DNA from 3 places in the Streptomyces sp. NPDC017936 genome. Region 2 is predicted to be linked to each of the others. Evidence: riboswitches for the same ligand, from Rfam matches in the RefSeq annotation. Region 2 holds a riboswitch; each other region holds the start of a gene.
The links. Region 2 has a riboswitch for cobalamin ahead of ACH4F6_RS10385 (ribonucleoside-diphosphate reductase subunit alpha). Riboswitches for the same ligand answer to the same signal wherever they lie in the genome.

Region 1: linked by a shared signal. The riboswitch ahead of ACH4F6_RS32835 (ABC transporter substrate-binding protein) and the one ahead of ACH4F6_RS10385 (ribonucleoside-diphosphate reductase subunit alpha) in region 2 are both predicted to bind cobalamin.
Region 3: linked by a shared signal. The riboswitch ahead of ACH4F6_RS27715 (energy-coupling factor ABC transporter permease) and the one ahead of ACH4F6_RS10385 (ribonucleoside-diphosphate reductase subunit alpha) in region 2 are both predicted to bind cobalamin.

The regions. Positions count from the first base shown of each region.
Region 1 covers NZ_JBIRHK010000019.1:148,494-155,008, reverse strand. The annotation lists gene ACH4F6_RS32865 (helix-turn-helix domain-containing protein) at 1-287, opposite strand, end outside; gene ACH4F6_RS32860 (helix-turn-helix domain-containing protein) at 473-844, shown strand; partial or broken gene ACH4F6_RS32855 (transposase) at 808-1,147, shown strand; partial or broken gene ACH4F6_RS32850 (superoxide dismutase) at 1,152-1,630, shown strand; gene ACH4F6_RS32845 (ABC transporter ATP-binding protein) at 1,812-2,630, opposite strand; partial or broken gene ACH4F6_RS32840 (FecCD family ABC transporter permease) at 2,627-3,655, opposite strand; gene ACH4F6_RS32835 (ABC transporter substrate-binding protein) at 3,738-4,781, opposite strand; cobalamin riboswitch at 4,811-4,991, opposite strand; gene ACH4F6_RS32830 (class I SAM-dependent methyltransferase) at 5,047-5,796, opposite strand; gene ACH4F6_RS32825 (hypothetical protein) at 5,765-6,379, opposite strand.
Region 2 covers NZ_JBIRHK010000004.1:199,287-205,801, forward strand. The annotation lists gene ACH4F6_RS10360 (extracellular solute-binding protein) at 1-339, opposite strand, end outside; gene ACH4F6_RS10365 (GntR family transcriptional regulator) at 760-1,524, shown strand; gene ACH4F6_RS10370 (DUF3311 domain-containing protein) at 1,636-1,902, shown strand; gene mctP (monocarboxylate uptake permease MctP) at 1,899-3,527, shown strand; gene ACH4F6_RS10380 (GNAT family N-acetyltransferase) at 3,631-4,137, shown strand; cobalamin riboswitch at 4,155-4,314, shown strand; gene ACH4F6_RS10385 (ribonucleoside-diphosphate reductase subunit alpha) at 4,438-6,515, shown strand, end outside.
Region 3 covers NZ_JBIRHK010000014.1:190,586-197,100, forward strand. The annotation lists gene ACH4F6_RS27690 (DUF6766 family protein) at 1-257, shown strand, start outside; gene ACH4F6_RS27695 (amidohydrolase) at 276-1,472, opposite strand; gene ACH4F6_RS27700 (ATP-binding cassette domain-containing protein) at 1,561-2,418, opposite strand; gene cbiQ (cobalt ECF transporter T component CbiQ) at 2,418-3,164, opposite strand; gene ACH4F6_RS27710 (energy-coupling factor ABC transporter substrate-binding protein) at 3,171-3,605, opposite strand; gene ACH4F6_RS27715 (energy-coupling factor ABC transporter permease) at 3,602-4,303, opposite strand; cobalamin riboswitch at 4,333-4,538, opposite strand; gene ACH4F6_RS27720 (heavy-metal-associated domain-containing protein) at 4,717-4,938, shown strand; gene ACH4F6_RS27725 (PP2C family protein-serine/threonine phosphatase) at 4,987-6,150, opposite strand; gene ACH4F6_RS27730 (MarR family transcriptional regulator) at 6,263-6,515, shown strand, end outside.

The sequences.
Region 1 (6,515 bases), on a different contig from region 2:
GATACCTGAACACCTTGCTGGCGTCCGTCATGGTGAATCGCGACGGACCGGCACATCAGACCGCCGGCCACGCTGCCGAATCGGGTGACCGGTGACCCGTCGTCAACGCCTGTCGCCACCTCCAAAGGATCTGACAGGCTGATCACCGCAGTGAGCGCGCGGCTCGGCGGGCCGCAGTGCACCCCCGCCGGGAGCCCGCGGAGGTCGAAGCCGACATACGAGTCGACGTACTCCCGCAAGACGCGCGCCGGACGTGCACCGATCCCGGTGGCCGTGTGGTCCTCCATTTTCGTCAGTGTACGAGCCGCCCAGCCCAGGAAAATCACCATCCAGGGTCTCTACTTCCGTACACCCGAGCATGGGTTCAAGAAGTCCTGAGACAGGGACAGCATGAAGCTAAGCAGGTCCACTGTCGGTCTAAAACTGACGATCATCGTTGACACCTGGGTCTCCGATCACTGCGGAGATCCACATGCCCAAGTCCAGTCCCGCCACCCCGCCGCTTGACCGTGAGGCCAAGCGGCGCCTGGCCGTCATACGCCATGTCGAAGAGGTCAGCGGCAACGTCGCGATGTCCTGCCGGTACTTCGGGATCAGTCGGCAGGCTTACTCCACCTGGTACCGCCGCTGCCGGGCCGAGGGCGTCGAGGGCCTGCGCACCCGCTCCAAGGCACCCAAGACATCCCCGAACGCGACGCACGTCGAGGTGGTCGGGAAGATCATCTATCTCCGGCAGAACTACCACTTCGGCCCGGAGAAGATCGCGATGTACCTCAAGCGGTACCACGACGTGACGATCAGCAAGTCAGGCGTGTGGCGGACGGCTCGCACGTCCGGGACCTGAAGGGGGGGCTCACACCGGACCTTCGCCGGTCGACCGCGGCCGCCGGGGCAGCAAGCACCATGTGATCACCGATCGGCACGAAACACTCCTCGCAATGTCGCTGACCAGCGAAAACCGTCACGACGTCACCCCGCTCATGCCCCCTGCCGGACGCGATTCCCCGCATCCGCGGCCTGGTGGGCGGGCCACGTCACCGGCCCACGGCGGCTGTTCGCCGACCGCGGCTACGACTACGACACATATCGTCGGCTCCTGCGCGCTCACGGCATCACGCCGAAAACCGCCCGCAAGGGCACCGGACACGCCCGTGTACACGCTCCCGGAACTTCCGTACGACTGCTCGGCGCTCGCTCCGGTCCTCAGCCCGGAGATCATCGACCTGCACCACGACAAACATCACGCGGCGTACGTGAAGGGTGCGAATGACACACTGGAGCAGCCGGCCGACGCGATCACCGAGGCCTTCGGCTCCTTCGCCGGTTTCAAGGCCCAGCTGTCCAAGACCGCCACCACCACACGCAGGGCTCCGGCTGGGGTGTGCTCGCCTACGAGCCGCTGAGCGGCCGGCTGATCGTCGAGCAGGTCTACGACCACCAGGGCAACGTCGGGCAGGGCTCCACCCCGATCCTGGTCTTCGACGCCTGGGAGCACGCCTTCTACCTGCAGTACAAGAACCAGGAGGTCGACTTCATCGAGGCGATGTGGGCCGTCGTCGACTGGCAGGACGTGGCCAAGCGCTCCGCCGCCGCCAAGGAGCGCGGCGACAGCCTGCTCCTCAAGCCGTGACGCCGTGGCCACGCAGATGTCCTGCTCGTGATCGTCTTCTCACCGTTCACCGGGCCGGCGCGGCGAAGGGCCCCCGCAAGCACACCGGTTGCGGGGGTCCTTCCGCGCCGCGGTCGGACGACGACGGGTCGGCACCGGCGCTGCTTGATCACGGGATGACCGGCGAAAACGGCGCCGACGATCACGAGACGGGGGGACCCGCCTCGACTTGAGCGGCCAGGGGCGGTGCTCCGGGGAGGAAGGTCACCTGGGGGGCGCCTGTGCGTGGATGGATGGTGACCTCGCTCGTCACGCCGTAGACCGTGGCCAACAACTGGGGCGTGAGGACGTCGACGGGCGAGCCCGAGGCCGTGACGCTGCCGTCGCGCAGGACGTAGAGGCGGTCGCAGTAGTACGCGGCGAGGTTGAGGTCGTGCAGGGCCACCAGGACCGTCGCGGGCAGTTGCCGCAAGGTGCCGAGGACCTCCAGCTGGTGGCGGATGTCGAGGTGGTTGGTCGGTTCGTCCAGGACGAGGAGGGACGGCTGCTGGGCGAGGGCGCGGGCGATGAGGACGCGTTGGCGTTCGCCGCCGGAGAGCCGGTCGAAGGGGCGGTGGGCCAGGTCGGTGGCGTCCACCGCGGCGAGCGCCGACCGGATCAGGTCGGCGTCTTCGGGGGTGTCGCCGTCAAGCAGCTGTTTGTGCGGGGTGCGGCCCATGGCGACGACCTCACGCACCGAGAGGTCGAACTCGGCACCTGACTCCTGTACGACCGCTGCCACCGTTCGGGCGAGTTGCCGCACGGGCAGCGACCAGGCGTCCATGCCGTCGACATCGACCCGGCCGGTGGTGGGGCGCAGGACGCGGTAGACGGCGCGCAGCAGGCTGGACTTGCCGCTGCCGTTCGGTCCGACCAGGCCGATGACCTCGCCGGGCCGGGCGGTCAGGGAGACGTCCTCGACCAGGCGGCGCGCGCCGGCGGTGAGGGTGACTCCGTCGATGACGAGTTCCGTGCCGGTCATGCCCCTCCTCGGGTGGTGCTCCGCCGGGCGTCGCGGCGCATCAGCCAAAGGAAGAACGGGCCTCCGCACAGTGCGGTGAGCACACCGACCGGTATCTCCATGGGCGCGGCGACGACGCGTGCGGCGATGTCGGCCCAGATGAGGAAGACCGCGCCGCCGAGCGCTGCCGTCGGCAGGACGCGGCGGTGGTCGCCACCGACGGCGAGCCGCACGATATGCGGAAGCATCAGCCCGACGAAGCCGATCGGCCCGGCGGCCGCGACGAGGATGCCGGTGACGAGGGAGAGCAGGACGAACATGCGGGCGCGGAAGCGGGCCACGTCCAGCCCCATCGTCGTCGCGGCCTCCTCACCGGCGAGCAACAGGTTCAGGTTGCGGGCCTGCACCATGAGGATGCCGATGCCCAGAAGCAGGGCGGCGCCGGGCAGCCACAGAGTGTCCCAGTTGACGCCGCCGAGACCGCCGAGGGTCCAGGCGAGGACCGCGCGGGCCTCGTTGCCCCGGTCGGTGGTGAGCAGCAGCAGGTCCAGCACGGCGGTGAGCACCGCGGCGACGGCCACACCGGACAGGACCAGCCGTGCAGACGTGATCCGGCCGCCGGTGCGGGCGGTGGCGTAGACGAGCAGCAGTGCGCCCAGCGCGCCCGCGAACGCGGCGACCGACAGCGACACCGGCCCGAACCAGGTCACCCCGAACACGATCACCACGACGGCGCCCAGGGACGCCCCGGAGGAGACGCCGAGCAGGTAGGGCTCCGCGAGCGGGTTGCGGATCAGGGCCTGCAGGGTGGTGCCCACCACCGCCAGTCCGGCGCCGGCCACGGCCCCGAGGAGCACGCGCGGTGCCCGCACGTCCAGCACGATGGTCTCCCGCGCCCGTGACCAGTCGGCATCCGCCCAGTCGGCGCCCAGCGCGTGCGTCACGATGCCCCATACCTGGCCGGGCGGCACCTGCACCGAGCCGATGGCCAGGCCCGCCGTGGCGGAGACCGCCAGCAGGACGGCCAGGACGACGAGCGTGAGGGCGAGACCGGTCGGGCCCGCCCGCCTCTCGGCCTGTTGCCGTTGTGGCCCGGCCTGCTCGGCGCCGGGACGGGTGCCGGGGCCGTCACGCGAAGCTCTCGGGGTGGATGCCGCGGGCCAGGTCCCCCACTGCGTACGCGGACCGGACCCCGACCAGGGTGGCGGTCAGCGGCAGCACGACGAAGCGCTTGTTCTTGACGGCGGGTACGTCCTCGAGGGCGGGCTGGGACAGCAGGAACTCCTTCTTCTGACCGACGCTCCCGGCGTCGGCGTAGTCGTAGATCGCGATGACCTCCGGCCTGCGCTCGACGACCTGCTCCCAGGAGACGTCGCCGAAGACGTCGTCGAGGTCGCCGAAGACGTTCTTGCCGCCGGCCAGCCGGATCAGTTCGGTGCCGAGGCTCTTGCCGCCCGCGGTGAAGGCGGTCTTGTCGCCGCTGTCGTAGACGAAGACGGGCACCTCGGGCTCGCCCTCGACCGTGGTGGCGGCCTTGTCGACGCGGCCTTCGAGGTCGGCGACCAGCTTGTCCGCCCGGTCAGAGACGCCGAAGATCCGGCCGATGGTGCGGACCTCGTCGTAGGTGTCCTTCATCGTCACCCGCTTCTTGCCGCAGTACTCACGGTTGAGGTGGGTGTCGATGCCCGCGTCTGCGAACGCCTGGCGGGAGCGGCCCTCGTTCTCGGCGAAGGCGCTGCCGTAGCCGCCGTAGACGAGGTCCGGATCGGCCTCCAGAACCGTTTCGAAGGACGGTTCCTTCTTCGCCAGTTCCGGAATCGACTCGTAGTCCTGCTTCAGCTCGGGCAGGACGGCGGAGTCGGGGAAGGAGGTGCCGACCATGCGGTTCTTCAGACCTAGGGCGAGCATGAGCTCCGCCGGGTGCTGGTGGACGGTGACGACACGGGAGGGCGGTTTGTCGTACGTCGTCTTCACGCCGCAGTTGTCGATGGTGACGGGAAAGCCGTCGGCCGGCATGGCCGTGGCCTCCGCGGCCCGGGCTGTGTCCTGCGACGATCCGCAGCCGGCGGTCAGCAGGGCCGCCGACAGGGCCAAGGCCGCGGCCGTGGCACGCAGGGCGTGACGCCTGCGGGCAGGGGTGAACAGGGGGGGACGGAACGTGCCGTCGTACACGTGAAGCCTCCTGGGGAGTCCGCGCTCCTCGGAACGGGCCCGCGACAGGCCAGTGTCCTGACTCCCGGATCGACGCCCTCCTGCCTTCCTGCGGCTCGCGCAGTGGCATGTCGGAGGGGGCACTCCCCGGTCACAGTGGCGGGACCGTGCCGGATTCGCACCGGCTTCCTGTCTCCCGTCGCGGCGATGACCCGGTGATACTACGATCCGCCGAGCTCGGGTCGAAAGGGCGTGCTGACCCACCCGCACTCCCCCACGCCCTCCGTCACGCCTCCCGGACCGCCCGGAGCACCAGCCGCTCGGCGTTCTCGTCGTAGGGACGGCCGTCGAAACCGCCGAAGACTTCCACCCGGCCGAATCCCGCCTCCCGCGTCATCCGCCGCAACTCGACCGCGCTGTACACGAACCACACCAGGGTGGTACGCGTCACCCGCTCGCCCCGGACCAGGACCCGGTCGCTGCGCAGCCGTGCCCAGTCGTCCAGCACGGTGTCGGTCTGCACCATCAGGTCGTCGCCGCGTCGCACCACCTTGGGCGGGGTGATCCTGCGGGCCAGCAGTTCCTTGCCGGCGAGGTCCAGGACGAGGGTGCCGCCGGGTGCCAGGCAGGTGTACATGGTGCGCAGCACGCGGGCGTTGTCGGCGGGCTCCTCGAAGTATCCGAACGAGGTGAACATGTTGAGGACGACGTCGAACGCGCCCGGTGCCTCGTACTCGCGCGCGTCGGCCCGTACGTAGGTGACGTGGGCATCGGCGTCAGCCGATTTCTTGCGTGCGCGCTCCAGCATGGCTGGACTGAGGTCCACTCCGGTGACGTCGTGACCGAGCCGGGCGAGTGGCACGGTGAACACCCCTGGACCGCAACACAGGTCGAGTACGCGAGAACCCCGGGGAAAGGACAGCAGCGGAGAGCTGTCCAGCAGGTCTTCCGCCTGCTCGTAGCGCTGTTCGGGGAACAGGAAGTCGTGGAACTCGGTCCAGAAGTCATCGTCCTGGAACCCGTCCGTCCGTGTCATGCGGTCTCAGTGCTCCTTCGTCGTCATCGTGTGGGTGGGTGTGTTTCACCCCGCGATCGCGCAGTGCCAGCAGCGCGGGGGGCAGCACCAGGCACTGTGCTGCGGCCAGCAGCCAGAACCAGCCCGTTTGGCTCGCGCGTTCGGTGAGGCCGTACAGCTGTCCGCCCAGCACTCCGCTGGCGCAGGCGCCGAGTCCCGCCGCCAACCGCTGCTGGCCGAAGACCACGGCGTCCGAGCGCGGGCTGCGGCGCAGTGCCTCCAGGTCGTTCTTGAGGAACAGGACGATGTCGCCCAGGGTGATCAGCGCTCCGCCCGCCAGCAGGGCCGGCCGGGTGCCGACCGCCAGGGCGGCCAGCCCGGCCGCCAGGCCCGTGAAGCCGATCGCGAGGGCCGTCGCGTAGGGCATGCGCCGGATCAGGCCGGACGCGAGGGGCTGGACGACGATGACGAGCGTGAAGCAGACCAGGAGGACCAGGCTGTAGAACACGCCGGAGGCCCGTTCGACGGCGTACACCGCCAGGAAGTGCTGGAAGTGGAAGTAGAGGTAGAAGGCGAGCTCGTCCTCGTGGTCGCGTCCGGCCATGACGGTGGCCGAAAACGCCCGGCCGAGCCACCTTCGACGAGTCCGCACGCTCACGAGCCCGAGTGATCCGGTCCTCGGCCGTCGGCCGGGGAAGGCCGGCACGGGCTTCCGAGGGCGGGGGACGGACTTGATGGGA
Region 2 (6,515 bases):
GAAGGCGCCCTTGACCATGTAGCCGAGCATCTCGGTGTTGCCCATCTCGACCACGTCGGGGGCCTTGTCCGTGGCGAGGACGGCGTCGAGCTTGGCGTTCTTGTCGGGCCAGCCGTAGTACTCGTGGTTGATCTTGAGACCGGGGTGCGCCTTCTGCACCGCCGCGTCGGCGGCCTTCACCAGGTCGGGCCAGTTGTTCTGCGCGTCGACCGTGAGCCAGACGGTCAGTTCCTTGGCGTCGGCGCCCTTGTCCGAGCCCCCGTTGTCACTGTCCCCGCACGCCGCGATGGAGACCATCATGCCCGCGATACCGATCGCGGCTGTCAGCTTGCGCTTCACGCCACCCTCCTCAGGGATGCCACAAACCCCCCTGCCTCCCCGCCGCGGTTGAGCGTCAACGCGTACCGTCCGTGGGGCCGGGACCTGGACCAATGGTGTAGACCAGTGCGGAGAGCTTGGCTCAGACCAATAGGGCTGTCAAGGGTGCGCAACGGGGGTTGAGTCGTCCGTTACGGGACCGCGATATGCAGGGACTTTTCAATTCCTGAGGGCGGATGCGGCCCCCGCGCGCGGGATGTACCACCGCCCCTCGAAAGCACGCTGGACTAGACCAAGCAGGGTCCCGCGGGTATACAGAGGAGATCACGGAAGAGCGAGGTCACCCGCACCGGTCACCCCGCCCAGGAACCCGTGCCACGATGTGAGCCGCGGGCCGACGCGCAGGTCGGCCGCTTGGCTCCGGAGCCGGGAAGGCAGGCCATGAGCACCGACGTCAGCAGTGCGGAGAACGAGGGTGGGGCGACCGTCCGTACCGCGCGCGTGCCCAAGTACTACCGCCTGAAGAAGCACCTGCTCGACATGACGCGGACCCAGGCGCCGGGCACGCCGGTGCCGCCCGAGCGGACGCTGGCGGCCGAGTTCGACACCTCGCGCACGACCGTGCGCCAGGCCCTGCAGGAACTGGTCGTCGAGGGCCGGCTGGAGCGCATCCAGGGCAAGGGCACGTTCGTCGCCAAGCCGAAGGTCTCCCAGGCCCTGCAACTCACCTCCTACACCGAGGACATGCGCGCCCAGGGCCTCGAGCCCACCTCCCAGCTCCTCGAGGTCGGCTACATCACCGCCGACGACACCCTCGCCGGCCTGCTCGACATCACCGCCGGCGGGCGCGTGCTGCGCATCGAGCGGCTGCGCATGGCCAACGGCGAGCCGATGGCGATCGAGACCACCCACCTCTCCGCCAAGCGCTTCCCGGCGCTGCGCAGGTCGCTGGTGAAGTACACGTCCCTCTACACCGCGCTCGCCGAGGTCTACGACGTCCATCTGGCGGAGGCCGAGGAGACCATCGAGACCTCCCTGGCCACCCCGCGCGAGGCGGGCCTGCTCGGCACCGACGTGGGCCTGCCCATGCTGATGCTCTCCCGGCACTCCCTGGACAAGGAGGGCCAGCCGGTGGAGTGGGTGCGGTCCGTCTACCGGGGCGACCGGTACAAGTTCGTGGCCCGCCTCAAGCGTCCCCAGGACTGAACGGGCGCCGTCCGGGGACCGATATCCGGACGAGGTCTTCCGCTCCCCTTTATGCGTCACCTACATTGCGTGCGCATTGCACAGGTGATCAGCAAGGGGACGGAGTCGCCGATGTCCAAAGCGCCAGAAGTGTCCACGGGGCGGGTGGTGACGCCCGTGCGCGTCGTCATCGCCCTCTGTCTGTTCGCGCCCTTCGTGGCGATGCTGTGGGTGGGCTCGTACGCCGAGGTGGACCCGACGTTCATCGGCATCCCCTTCTTCTACTGGTACCAGATGGCGTGGGTGCTCATCTCCACCGCGCTCACGATGGTCGCGTACCAGCTGTGGCAGCGTGACCAGCGCGCCCGCAAGGTCTCGGACGGGGGTGCGTCGGAATGAACGACGGTGTGAACGGCGTCGCGCTCGCCGTCTTCGTCCTCTTCTTCCTGGCCGTCACGGTCATGGGCTTCCTGGCCGCGCGCTGGCGCAAGGCCGACGACGAGCACAGCCTCGACGAGTGGGGTCTGGGCGGCCGGTCGTTCGGCACCTGGATCACCTGGTTCCTGCTGGGCGGCGACCTCTACACGGCCTACACCTTCGTGGCGGTCCCGGCGGCGATCTACGCGGCCGGCGCCGCCGGCTTCTTCGCGGTGCCCTACACGATCCTGGTCTACCCGCTGATCTTCACGTTCCTGCCGCGCCTGTGGTCGGTCTCGCACCGGCACGGGTACGTGACGACCTCGGACTTCGTGCGCGGCCGCTTCGGCTCCAAGGGCCTGTCCCTGGCCGTGGCCGTCACCGGCATCCTCGCGACCATGCCGTACATCGCGCTCCAGCTCGTCGGCATCCAGGCCGTGCTGGACGTGATGGGCGTCGGCGGCGGCGAGGACACCAACTGGTTCGTCAAGGACCTGCCGCTGCTGATCGCCTTCGGCGTGCTGGCCGCGTACACGTACTCGTCGGGCCTGCGCGCCCCCGCGCTGATCGCGTTCGTGAAGGACACGCTGATCTACATCGTCATCGCGGTGGCGATCATCTACATCCCGATCAAGCTGGGCGGGTTCGACGACATCTTCGCCAAGGCGGGTGACGCGTTCGCGCAGGTCAACCCGGCGACGGAGAAGCCGCGCGGGGCGCTGGTGCCGCCCGAGGCGGGCCAGTGGACGTACGCCACGCTGGCGTTGGGCTCCGCGCTGGCGCTCTTCATGTACCCGCACTCGATCACGGCCACGCTGTCCTCGAAGAGCCGTGAGGTGATCCGCCGCAACACCACGATCCTGCCGCTGTACTCCCTCATGCTCGGCCTGCTGGCCCTGCTGGGCTTCATGGCGATCGCGGCCGGGATCAAGGTCACCAACGGGCAGCTGGCGATCCCGCAGCTGTTCGAGGACATGTTCCCGGCCTGGTTCGCGGGCGTGGCCTTCGCGGCGATCGGCATCGGCGCCCTCGTCCCCGCGGCCATCATGTCCATCGCGGCCGCGAACCTCTTCACGCGCAACATCTACAAGGACTTCATCAAGCCGGACGCGACCCCCAAGGAGGAGACCCGCGTCTCCAAGCTGGTCTCGCTGCTGGTGAAGGTGGGCGCGCTGGTCTTCGTCCTGACGATGGACAAGACGGTCGCCATCAACTTCCAGCTCCTCGGCGGCATCTGGATCCTGCAGACCTTCCCGGCCCTGGTCGGCGGCCTGTTCACCCGCTGGTTCCACCGCTGGGCGCTGCTCGCCGGCTGGGCGGTCGGCATGGTCTACGGCACGGTCGCCGCGTACGGCGTCGCCTCCCCGACCCAGAAGCACTTCGGCGGCTCGTCGAAGGAGATCCCCGGCATCGGGGAGATCGGCTACATCGGTCTGACGGCGTTCGTCCTGAACCTGGTGGTGTCGGTCGTCCTGACCTTCGTCCTGAGGGCGGCGAAGGCCCCCGAGGGCGTCGACGAGACCAGGCCGGAGGACTACACGGCGGACGCGGGCGACCCGGGCGTCGAGGTGGAGCTGCCTCCGGCGACCGCGGGCTCCGCCCACTGACCGCCGGCTGAGGGCCTCCTGAGGCGCCCTCAGCCGCACGCCCCGCGACGGGCCGCCGAAAGCAGGTCGATTCGGCGGCCCGTCGTCGTCCACACTCGACGCCATGGACCTGCGGATCCGGGAAGCGGAACCCACCGAGTACGCCGCCCTGGGCGACCTGACCGCCCGCGCCTACCTCGACGACGGCCTCCTCGACTTCGGCGGGGGCGACCCGTACCTGCCCGTGCTGAAGGACGTCGCGGGGCGGGCCGCCGCGGCCGAGGTGCTGGTGGCGGTGCGGGACGGCGCGCTGCTCGGCGGCGTCACCCTCGTCCCCGACGGCGGCCCCGTCGCCGACATCGCCGGCCCCGGGGAGGCCGAGGTCCGCGCCCTGGCCGTCGCGCGGGAGAGCCGCGGACAGGGCGTCGGCGAGGCCCTCGTGCGCGCGTGCGTGGACCGTGCCCGCGCGGCGGAGGGCCGCACCGCCGTCGTCCTGTCGAGCCGGCGCTCCATGCACGCCGCCCACCGCCTCTACGAGCGCCTGGGCTTCGTCCGCACACCCGAGCGGGACTGGAACCCGGTCCCGCACCTGGACGACCTCACGCTCCTCACCTACCGATTGACGCTGTGAAGCCGGTGCGACACAACATCTGGGGGTAGCCCGACGGCCCGACACAAGATGTATGCTCATGCTCGCTGTCGCCGCAGGGGAATCCGGTGCGAATCCGGAACTGTCCCGCAACGGTGTACTCGCGTGTCTCCGCACGCCCGTCCAGTCCGAGGACCTGCCGGCAGCGCACCCGGTCCGTCCGTTCCGGGTGCCTGACGTCCGGGCCTCGTGGAGTGGGCCGGTGGACGCGACGCCGTGCGCGCTCGTGTGCTGCCCCCTGCCCTCCGCCAGGCCCCCCGCCGAGCGAGGGAGAGCCCCCACGTGACCATCGCGCCAGCCGATCCGGCTTCAGCCACCCCGTCCGCGGCGCCGGCCGGGGACGACGGTCCCGGAGCCGCGCTGCTGCGGACCCTGACCGGGCTGACCGCCGACCTCCCCGACGCCGACCCCGGCCGGGTCGCCGCCGCCGCGCTGCGGGGCCGGTCCGCGCGGGCGGACGAGACGGAACTGCGCGAGCTGGCCACGGAGGCGGCCGCCGGCCTGATCTCCGAGGACCCCGCCTACTCGAAGCTGGCCGCCCGGCTGCTGACGATCGGCATCGCCGCCGAGGCCGCCTCCCAGGGCGTCACCTCGTTCACCGAGTCCGTGGCCGCCGGCCACCGCGAGGGCCTCGTCGCCGACCGCACCGCCGCGTTCGTACGGCTGCACGCGGCCCGCCTGGACGCGCTGATCGACCCGGCCGCCGACGACCGCTTCGGCTACTTCGGGCTGCGCACCCTGCACAGCCGCTACCTGCTGCGCCACCCCCTCACCCGCAAGATCGTCGAGACGCCCCAGCACTTCCTGCTGCGGGTGGCGAGCGGCCTCGCCGAGGACGACACGCCCCGCTCCGTGGACGAGGTGGCCGCGCTCTACGGGCTGATGAGCCGGCTCGACTACCTGCCCTCGTCCCCCACGCTCTTCAACTCCGGCACCCGGCACCCCCAGATGTCATCCTGCTACCTCCTGGACTCCCCCAAGGACGAGCTGGACTCCCTGTACGACCGCTACCACCAGGTCGCCCGGCTCTCCAAGCACGCCGGCGGCATCGGGCTGTCGTACTCGCGGATCCGCTCCCGCGGCTCCCTCATCCGCGGCACCAACGGACTCTCCAACGGCATCGTGCCGTTCCTGAAGACCCTCGACGCCTCCGTCGCCGCCGTGAACCAGGGCGGGCGGCGCAAGGGCGCGGCCGCGGTCTACCTGGAGACCTGGCACTCGGACATCGAGGAGTTCCTGGAGCTGCGCGACAACACGGGTGAGGACGCCCGCCGTACGCACAACCTGAACCTGGCGCACTGGGTCCCGGACGAGTTCATGCGCCGGGTGAACGCCGACGAGCAGTGGTCGCTGTTCTCCCCCTCGGACGTGCCCGAGCTGGTCGACCTGTGGGGCGAGGAGTTCGACGCCGCGTACCGCGGGGCGGAGGCGGCGGGCCTCGCGAGGAAGACCATCGCGGCCCGCGACCTGTACGGCCGGATGATGCGCACCCTCGCGCAGACCGGCAACGGCTGGATGACCTTCAAGGACGCCGCCAACCGCACCGCCAACCAGACGGCCGAGCCGGGCCAGGTCATCCACTCCTCCAACCTCTGCACGGAGATCCTGGAGGTCACGAACGACGGCGAGACGGCGGTCTGCAACCTGGGGTCGGTGAACCTCGGCGCGTTCGTCGACACGGAGGCCGGGGACGTCGACTGGGAGCGGCTGGACGCCACGGTCCGCACGGCCGTCACCTTCCTGGACCGGGTCGTCGACATCAACTTCTACCCGACCGAGCAGGCGGGCCGGTCGAACGCCAAGTGGCGTCCGGTGGGCCTGGGCGCGATGGGCCTGCAGGACGTCTTCTTCAAGCTGCGGCTGCCCTTCGACTCCCCGCGGGCCCGCACGCTCTCGACGCGCATCGCCGAGCGGATCATGCTCGCCGCGTACGAGGCCTCCGCCGGCCTCGCCGAGCGCAACGGGCCGCTGCCGGCCTGGGACAGGACCCGCACCGCCCGCGGCGTGCTGCACCCGGACCACTACGGCGTCGAGTTCGCCTGGCCCGAGCGCTGGGCCGCGCTGCGCGAGCGCATCGCCGCGACGGGCCTGCGCAACTCGCTGCTCCTGGCCATCGCGCCGACCGCCACCATCGCCTCGATCGCCGGTGTGTACGAGTGCATCGAGCCGCAGGTGTCCAACCTGTTCAAGCGCGAGACGCTGTCCGGTGAGTTCCTCCAGGTCAACCCGTACCTGGTGGACGACCTGAAGAAGCTGGGCGTGTGGGACGCGCGCACCCGTGAGGCGCTGCGCGACGCGAACGGCTCGGTGCGGGACTTCGCCTGGATCCCCGAGGACGTACGGCAGCTCTACCGCACCGC
Region 3 (6,515 bases), on a different contig from region 2:
TGCTGTCCTGGCTGGTGCAGTCGATCACCGGCGTCGTCGCCCACGACGAGGAACGGCTGCGGCGGCTCGAGGCCCCGGTCGGCTGGACGCAGTACCTGGGCTCGGCGGACTTCTGGAACCGCACCCTGCAGAACTGGCAGTCCGAACTGCTCGCCGTCGCCTCCATGGCGGTGCTCTCGATCTACCTGCGGCAGCGGGGCTCCCCGGAGTCCAAGCCGGTCGGCTCCGCGCACAGCGCCACCGGCGTCGAGGGCTGACGCCGGGCCCGGCCGGGCTCAGCGCGCGGCGACGGCGCCCGCGGCGCGTCCGTACCCGTTCCACGCCTCGGCGCGCAGACCGGCGTCGTACAGGACGTCCACCGCGGTGCACGCCAGCGCCTTCGTGGCGGCGGACAGGACGCGCCGGGCCCGTTCGGAGACCGCCGCGGCGGCGAACTCGGGCGTGTGGTCGGAGCCGTCCTCGTCCATGATCGCCACGAACGGGTGGATGGCCGGCACCCGGGAACTGACGTTGCCGATGTCCGACGAACCCAGGTACACCCCCGGCGCGGGCGGGGTGAGGGCGATCCCGGAGCGCCCCAGGTGCGCGGCGAAGCGCCGGGAGAGCGCCTCGCTGTCACGGAAGTGCTCGTAGCGGACCCCCACCCGTTCGACGGCGCACCGGGTGCCGGTGGCCTGCGCCACCCCCGCGGCGGCGGACCGCAGCCGCCCGGCGAGGTCGTCGAGGGCGTCCGTGGTGGCCGCGCGCAGGCCGAACAGGCCCTCCGCGTACTCGGGGACGATGTTCGTGGCCTCGCCCCCGTGCGTGATGATGCCCTGGACGTGGGAGGCCTCCGGCAGGCGCCGGCCGAGCGCGGCCAGCACGTTGAACAGTTCGACGAGGGCCGCGAGCGCGTCGATGCCCTCCGTGGGGTTCCCGGTCGGGTGGGCGGCCCGGCCGTGGAAGCCGACCCGGTACTGTTCCTGCGCCGTCAGCGGGGCCCGGGCCCAGTCGTACACGCCCGGATGGAACATGAGCGCGGCGTCGACGTCGTCGAAGACGCCCGCCTCCACCTCCAGGACCTTGCCGCCGCCGCCCTCCTCGGCCGGGCTGCCGACGGCCAGCACCGACCCGGCGCCCGGCTCCAGCACGGCGCGGACGGCGAGCGCCGCCCCCAGCCCGGCGGCGGCGATCAGGTTGTGCCCGCAGGCGTGCCCCAGGCCGGGCAGGGCGTCGTACTCCAGCAGCAGCGCCACCGTGGGCCGCCCCTCGCCGAAGCGGGCGGTGAAGGCGGTCGGCATGCCGGCCACGTCCTGCCGCACGTCGAACCCGGCCCGGCGCAGCTCACCCGTCAGGAGCGCGGCGGCCCGCCGCTCGGCGAAGGCGTACTCGGGGTCGGCGTGCAGCGCCGACGCGACCTGCCACAGCGCGTCGGCCCGCTCCTCGGCCTGCTCGTGGACACGGCGGTACAGGGCTTCGGCGGTCTGGGGCACACGGGTCTCCCGGGTGTCGGCGCGGCTTCCTTCCACGACACCGGGTTCCACCCGGCGCCGCGCCGACACCCCGCGGGCGCGCCGGGGATCAGCCGTCGGCCGGGACCGGGGGCGTGGCCGGCGCCGCCGTCAGGGCGGCCAGCTCCTCCGGGCTGCGCGGGCCGGGCTCCGTCTCGCGCAGCAGCCCCTGCGCCCGCAGGAGCCCGGCGGCGGCGACGCCCCAGGGCAGCCGGAGTCCCGCCTGTCCGAGGAGGTCCGTGCGGGCGAGGGTGGTGGCCGCGGGGCCGGTGTGGGCGCTGGAAGGGGTGAGGAGCGCCGCGTCGTCGGCCCAGCGCAGGGCGAGGTCGACGTCGTGGGTGGCCATCACGACCGTGGTGCCGGACGCGCGCAGGGCGTCGAGGGTGGCGAGGAGGCGCTCCTGCCCGTCGGGGTCGAGCCCGGCGGTCGGTTCGTCGAGGATCAGCACGCGCGGCCGCATCGCGACGGCGCCCGCGATCGCGGTCCGCTTGCGCTGCCCGTAGGAGAGCAGGTGGGTGGGCCGGTCGGCGAGGCCGGTGATGTCCAGGGCGGCGAGCGCTTCGGCCACCCGGGCCCGCACCTCGGCGTCGGGCAGCCCGAGGTTCAGCGGACCGAACGACACGTCCTGCGCGACGGACGCGGCGAACAGCTGGTCGTCCGGGTCCTGCACCACCAGCTGGACGGTGGTCCGCAGCCGCGTCAGCCCCTTGCGGTCGTACGCCACCGGCTCTCCCTCGACCGTCAGCCGGCCCCGGTGCGGGCGCAGTCCGCCGCTGAGCAGCCGCATCAGGGTCGTCTTGCCGGTGCCGTTGCGGCCGAGGAGGGCGAGCGCGCGGCCTTCGCGGACGACGAAGTCGAGGCCGTCGAGCACGGCCGGGCCGTCCTCGTACGCGAAGGAGACGCCCCGCAGGGCGACCAGCTCGCTCATCACAGGGACCTTTCCAGTACGAACGTGAGGGCGGCCAGGGCCGCCAGGAGCCCGGCGCCGGCCGCCGTGAAACGGACGGAGACACGGGCCTCGGGCACCAGGACGCGCAGGGTGCCGTCGTAGCCGCGTCCGGCGAGACCGGCCTGGAGCCGCGCCGCCCGGTCGAAGGCCCGCACGAAGGCGGTGGCGCCGAGCCCGGCCAGGGAACGCCACTCGGCGGCCCGGGAGGTGTGCCCGAGCCGGGCCGCCTGGGCCTCCCGGATCCGGCGCACGGAGTCCAGCAGCAGGAAGCTCATGCGGTACGTCACCAGGGCGACGTCGACGACCGGTGCGGGCACACCGGCCTTCACCAGGCGGGGCAGCAGGTCGGACATGGGGGTGGTGAACGCGAACAGCAGCACGCCGAGGGAGGCGGCCGAGGTGCGCAGCATCAGCTCCCCGGCGCGCACGGCCCCGCCGTCGGCCAGGCTCACGAACCCGCCGGGTCCGCCCACCTGGACGAGCAGGGTGACCGCGCCGGTCGCGCAGAACCCCAGCGGCACCCGGTAGGCGCGCCACAGCCGGCGGGCCGGCACACCCGCCGGGCCGAGCAGCAGGACCAGCGCCGTCACCAGCACCAGGACCGCGCCCGGCCAGGGCGGCAGGGAGATCGCGAGCACGGTGAGGCCGAACCCGAGCACGGCCTTGTCCACGGGGTGGCGGCGGCGCCAGCGGCTGCTGTGCGCCGCCGCGTCGATCGGCAGCACGACCGCTCAGACCCGTCCCGGCGCGGACGCCCCGGCGTCGGATCCGCTCTCCGGCCCCCCGGCGCCCCCGGGGCTTCGCGCAGTCGTGGGCGCGGTGGTCCCCTCCGCGGTGTCCCGGGTCTCCGCCAGCCGTGCGGCGGCCCGCAGTTCGCCCTGGCGCCGCCCCCGGCGCAGGCCGAAGTAGTAGGCGAGGACGCCCGCTCCGAGGGCCGCCTGGAGGGAGAACAGCGCCGACTCGATCTCCCCGGACGGCGGCTCGTACAGGGGCGAGAACCACGGCTCGTAGTCCGGCTCGATCTCGGTGATCGCCGTCTCCGCCTCGCCGTCGGAGCCCGCGAACGGCTCCTCCTTGTGGTCGCCGAGGCCGAGGGCGAGCGGCAGCACGGCGAGCGCGACCACCACGGCCAGCAGCAGGATGTTGATCTTCGTGTTCCGGTTCACCGGGCCACCGCCTCCGTGTCGGCCGGTTCCTGCCGCTTCGTCACCAGTACGCCGAGGCGGGTCAGTTCGCCCTTGCTGGACTGCGCCAGGAGCCGCATGACCAGCACCGTGAGGAGGCCCTCGCTCACCGCCAGCGGGATCTGCGTGACGGCGAAGATGGAGCCGAACTTGCCGAGCGCGCCCAGGAAGCCGCTGCTCGGGTCGGGGAACGCGAGCGCCAGCTGCACGCTGGTGACGCAGTAGGTGGACAGGTCGGCGACGAACGCGCCGGCGAACACGGTGACCATCAGCGGCACGTCGTACCGCCGCAGCAGCCGGTACGTCCCGTAACCGGCCCACGGACCGACGATCGCCATGGAGAACACGTTGGCGCCCAGGGTGGTCAGGCCGCCGTGGGCGAGCAGCAGCGCCTGGAAGAGCAGCGTGATGGTGCCGAGCACCGCCATGATCGGCGGCCGGAACAGGATGGCGCCCAGCCCGGTGCCGGTGGGGTGCGAGCAGCTCCCGGTCACCGACGGCAGTTTGAGAGCGGACAGGACGAAGGTGAAGGCCCCGGAGGCGCCGAGGAGCAGGGTGCTCTCGGGATGCTCGCGCACTTCACGGTTCAGGGCGCGGACTCCGTGGACGACGAACGGCGCCGACGCGACGCCCCAGGCGACCGCGTGCGCCGGAGGAAGGAAACCCTCGGCTATGTGCATGGCTCAGCAGACCCTCTCCAGCACCTCGTGGATGGTTGACGCGCCTTGGCCGGTCTCCTGGCTGACGGGTACCACCGCCCGTGCTCCGCCTTCCCGGGTCCGAGGACCCAGTGGCTGCCCGTGAGGGCCGGAGCCGGACTTCCCGATCACAGTGGCGAGGGCCGCACCGGCATCACACCGGATTTCCCGTTCACCAAGGCGTGGTGACAGTAGTGCCAGGACAGGGGCAGTGACAAGCCGCGACGGGGGCGCGCGGACGGCGGACGAGGGCTCACACCCCGGCGCACGGGTGCGTTCCGCCGACGTGGTACGCGCTTGCTGAACACGGCGGGGATCCGTGCCGTACCTGGTGCCGCGGGCCCCGGGACCCCGGGGCGCAGGCACCGGTGAACCCGACGGCAGGAGCACCCGCCGTGACCGAGCCGGTCTGCACCGTGTCCGCCATGAGCTGCGGCCGCCGCGCGGCCGGCGTCGCCGAGAAGGGGGTGGAGGTGGCCGGCGTCACCGAGGTGGACGTCGACGTGCGGGCGGGGCGGGTGACGGTGCGCGGCGGGAGGGTCGACGGCGACGCCGTGCGGGCGGCGATCGACGAGGCCGGCCACCTGGCCGTCGAAGCCGTGCGCGCCGCGGCCTGAGCCGCCGGCGGCTCCGCGCCGGCGCCCTGCCGGGAACGCGCGTCCGGGTCAGCGGCCGCGCCAGTCCAGGCACAGCACCAGGGCGTCGTCGTCCGGGACGCGCCGGCCGCGGTGACGCGTCAGCTCCCGCAGGACGGCGTGCGGGACCTCGGCCGCGGGCAGCAGGCGGGTGGACAGGACCGCGCGGGCCAGGACGGCCTCGCCGTAGGCCTCCCCGGCGGGCGAGACGGCCGCGTGGACGCCGTCGCTGACGAAGAGGAGCCGGTCGCCGGGCTCGAGGCGGAACTCCTGGGCCGCGTAGTCCGTCTCCTCGAACATGCCCAGCGGCAACTGGGGGTCGAGGCGCACGTGTTCCACGATGCCGTTCCGCAGGCGCAGCATCCGGGGGGAGCCGGCGTCCACCACCCGGGCGTGCCCGGTGGCCAGTTCGACCTCGAGCAGCAGGGCCGGCAGGTGGCGGCGGCCCCGGTGCTGGGCGTGGACGGCCTGGTCGGCCAGGGCCGCCTGGTCGGCGAGGGGAAGGCCGGCCCGCCGCGCGTTGCGCAGCGCGGTGACGGCCAGGCCGGTCAGCAGGGACGCCTCCGTGCCCTCGCCCATGCCGTCGGTGACGTACAGCGTCAGGTGGTCGGCCGTCACCGACCAGTCGTAGGAGTCGCCGAAGACGTCGTAGGCGGGCTCCAGCTGGGCGCCCAGATCGAACTCGGGGCAGCTGCGCGAGCGGCCCGGGAGCAGCTGCCACTGCATCTCCGCGGCCAGGGTGAGCCGGTCTCTGCGTCTCGCCCGGAGGTACAGGTCGGTGTCCCGCTCGGTCAGGACCAGCTCGTGCGCCAGCACCTGCGCGATCCCGGCCACCTCGGCCAGGACGGCCTCCCCCTGCTCGGGCAGGGTCACCGACAGCACGCCGAGCCGGTCGCCGCGCACGGTGACGGGCAGATGGGCGCGCACCCGTCCCTCGCCGGCGGGCTCCACGAACGGTTCCTGCGCGCCGAAGGCCCGGCCCGCCGGGCTGCCGTGGGCCGGTACCGGTTCCGGGGCGTGCGGCGACGTGGACACCGGTTGCAGCACCGTCAGGCCGTAGTCGGCCAGGAACAGCTCGACACGGTCCGCGCCGTACTGTTCGGCCAGCACGCCGCGGACCGTGTCGAGCAACTCGTGGGGCGCCGCCGTCCGCAGGGCGCGCTCGGCGGTCGTCCATCCGTCCACGGTCGTCACTGCACCGGTCCTCTCGTCGAAATGTACGGATCATGTGCTCTTCTGCTTTTCGCGGCCCGCCTCACCGGACGAGCCCTAGTACGCTGGCGGTCGTCCCAGTGCCTGCGAGAGGCTGACCGTGACTGCCTTCCGTCACCGCCCGGAGCCCGACGAGGTCGCCCGGGTGACCGCGACGGCGGCGGAGCTGCTGGAAGTGCTGTGGGGCAGGGCGTCGACCGCGCCCGCGTCCGCGTCGCAGCTGCGCGTGCTGTTGATCCTCGAGCACCACGAGGACATCAACATGCGCACCCTCGCCGACTCCCTCGCCTCCACGCCGCCGTCGACCAGCCGGCTGTGCGACCGGCTCCAGGCCGCCGGCTTCGTCG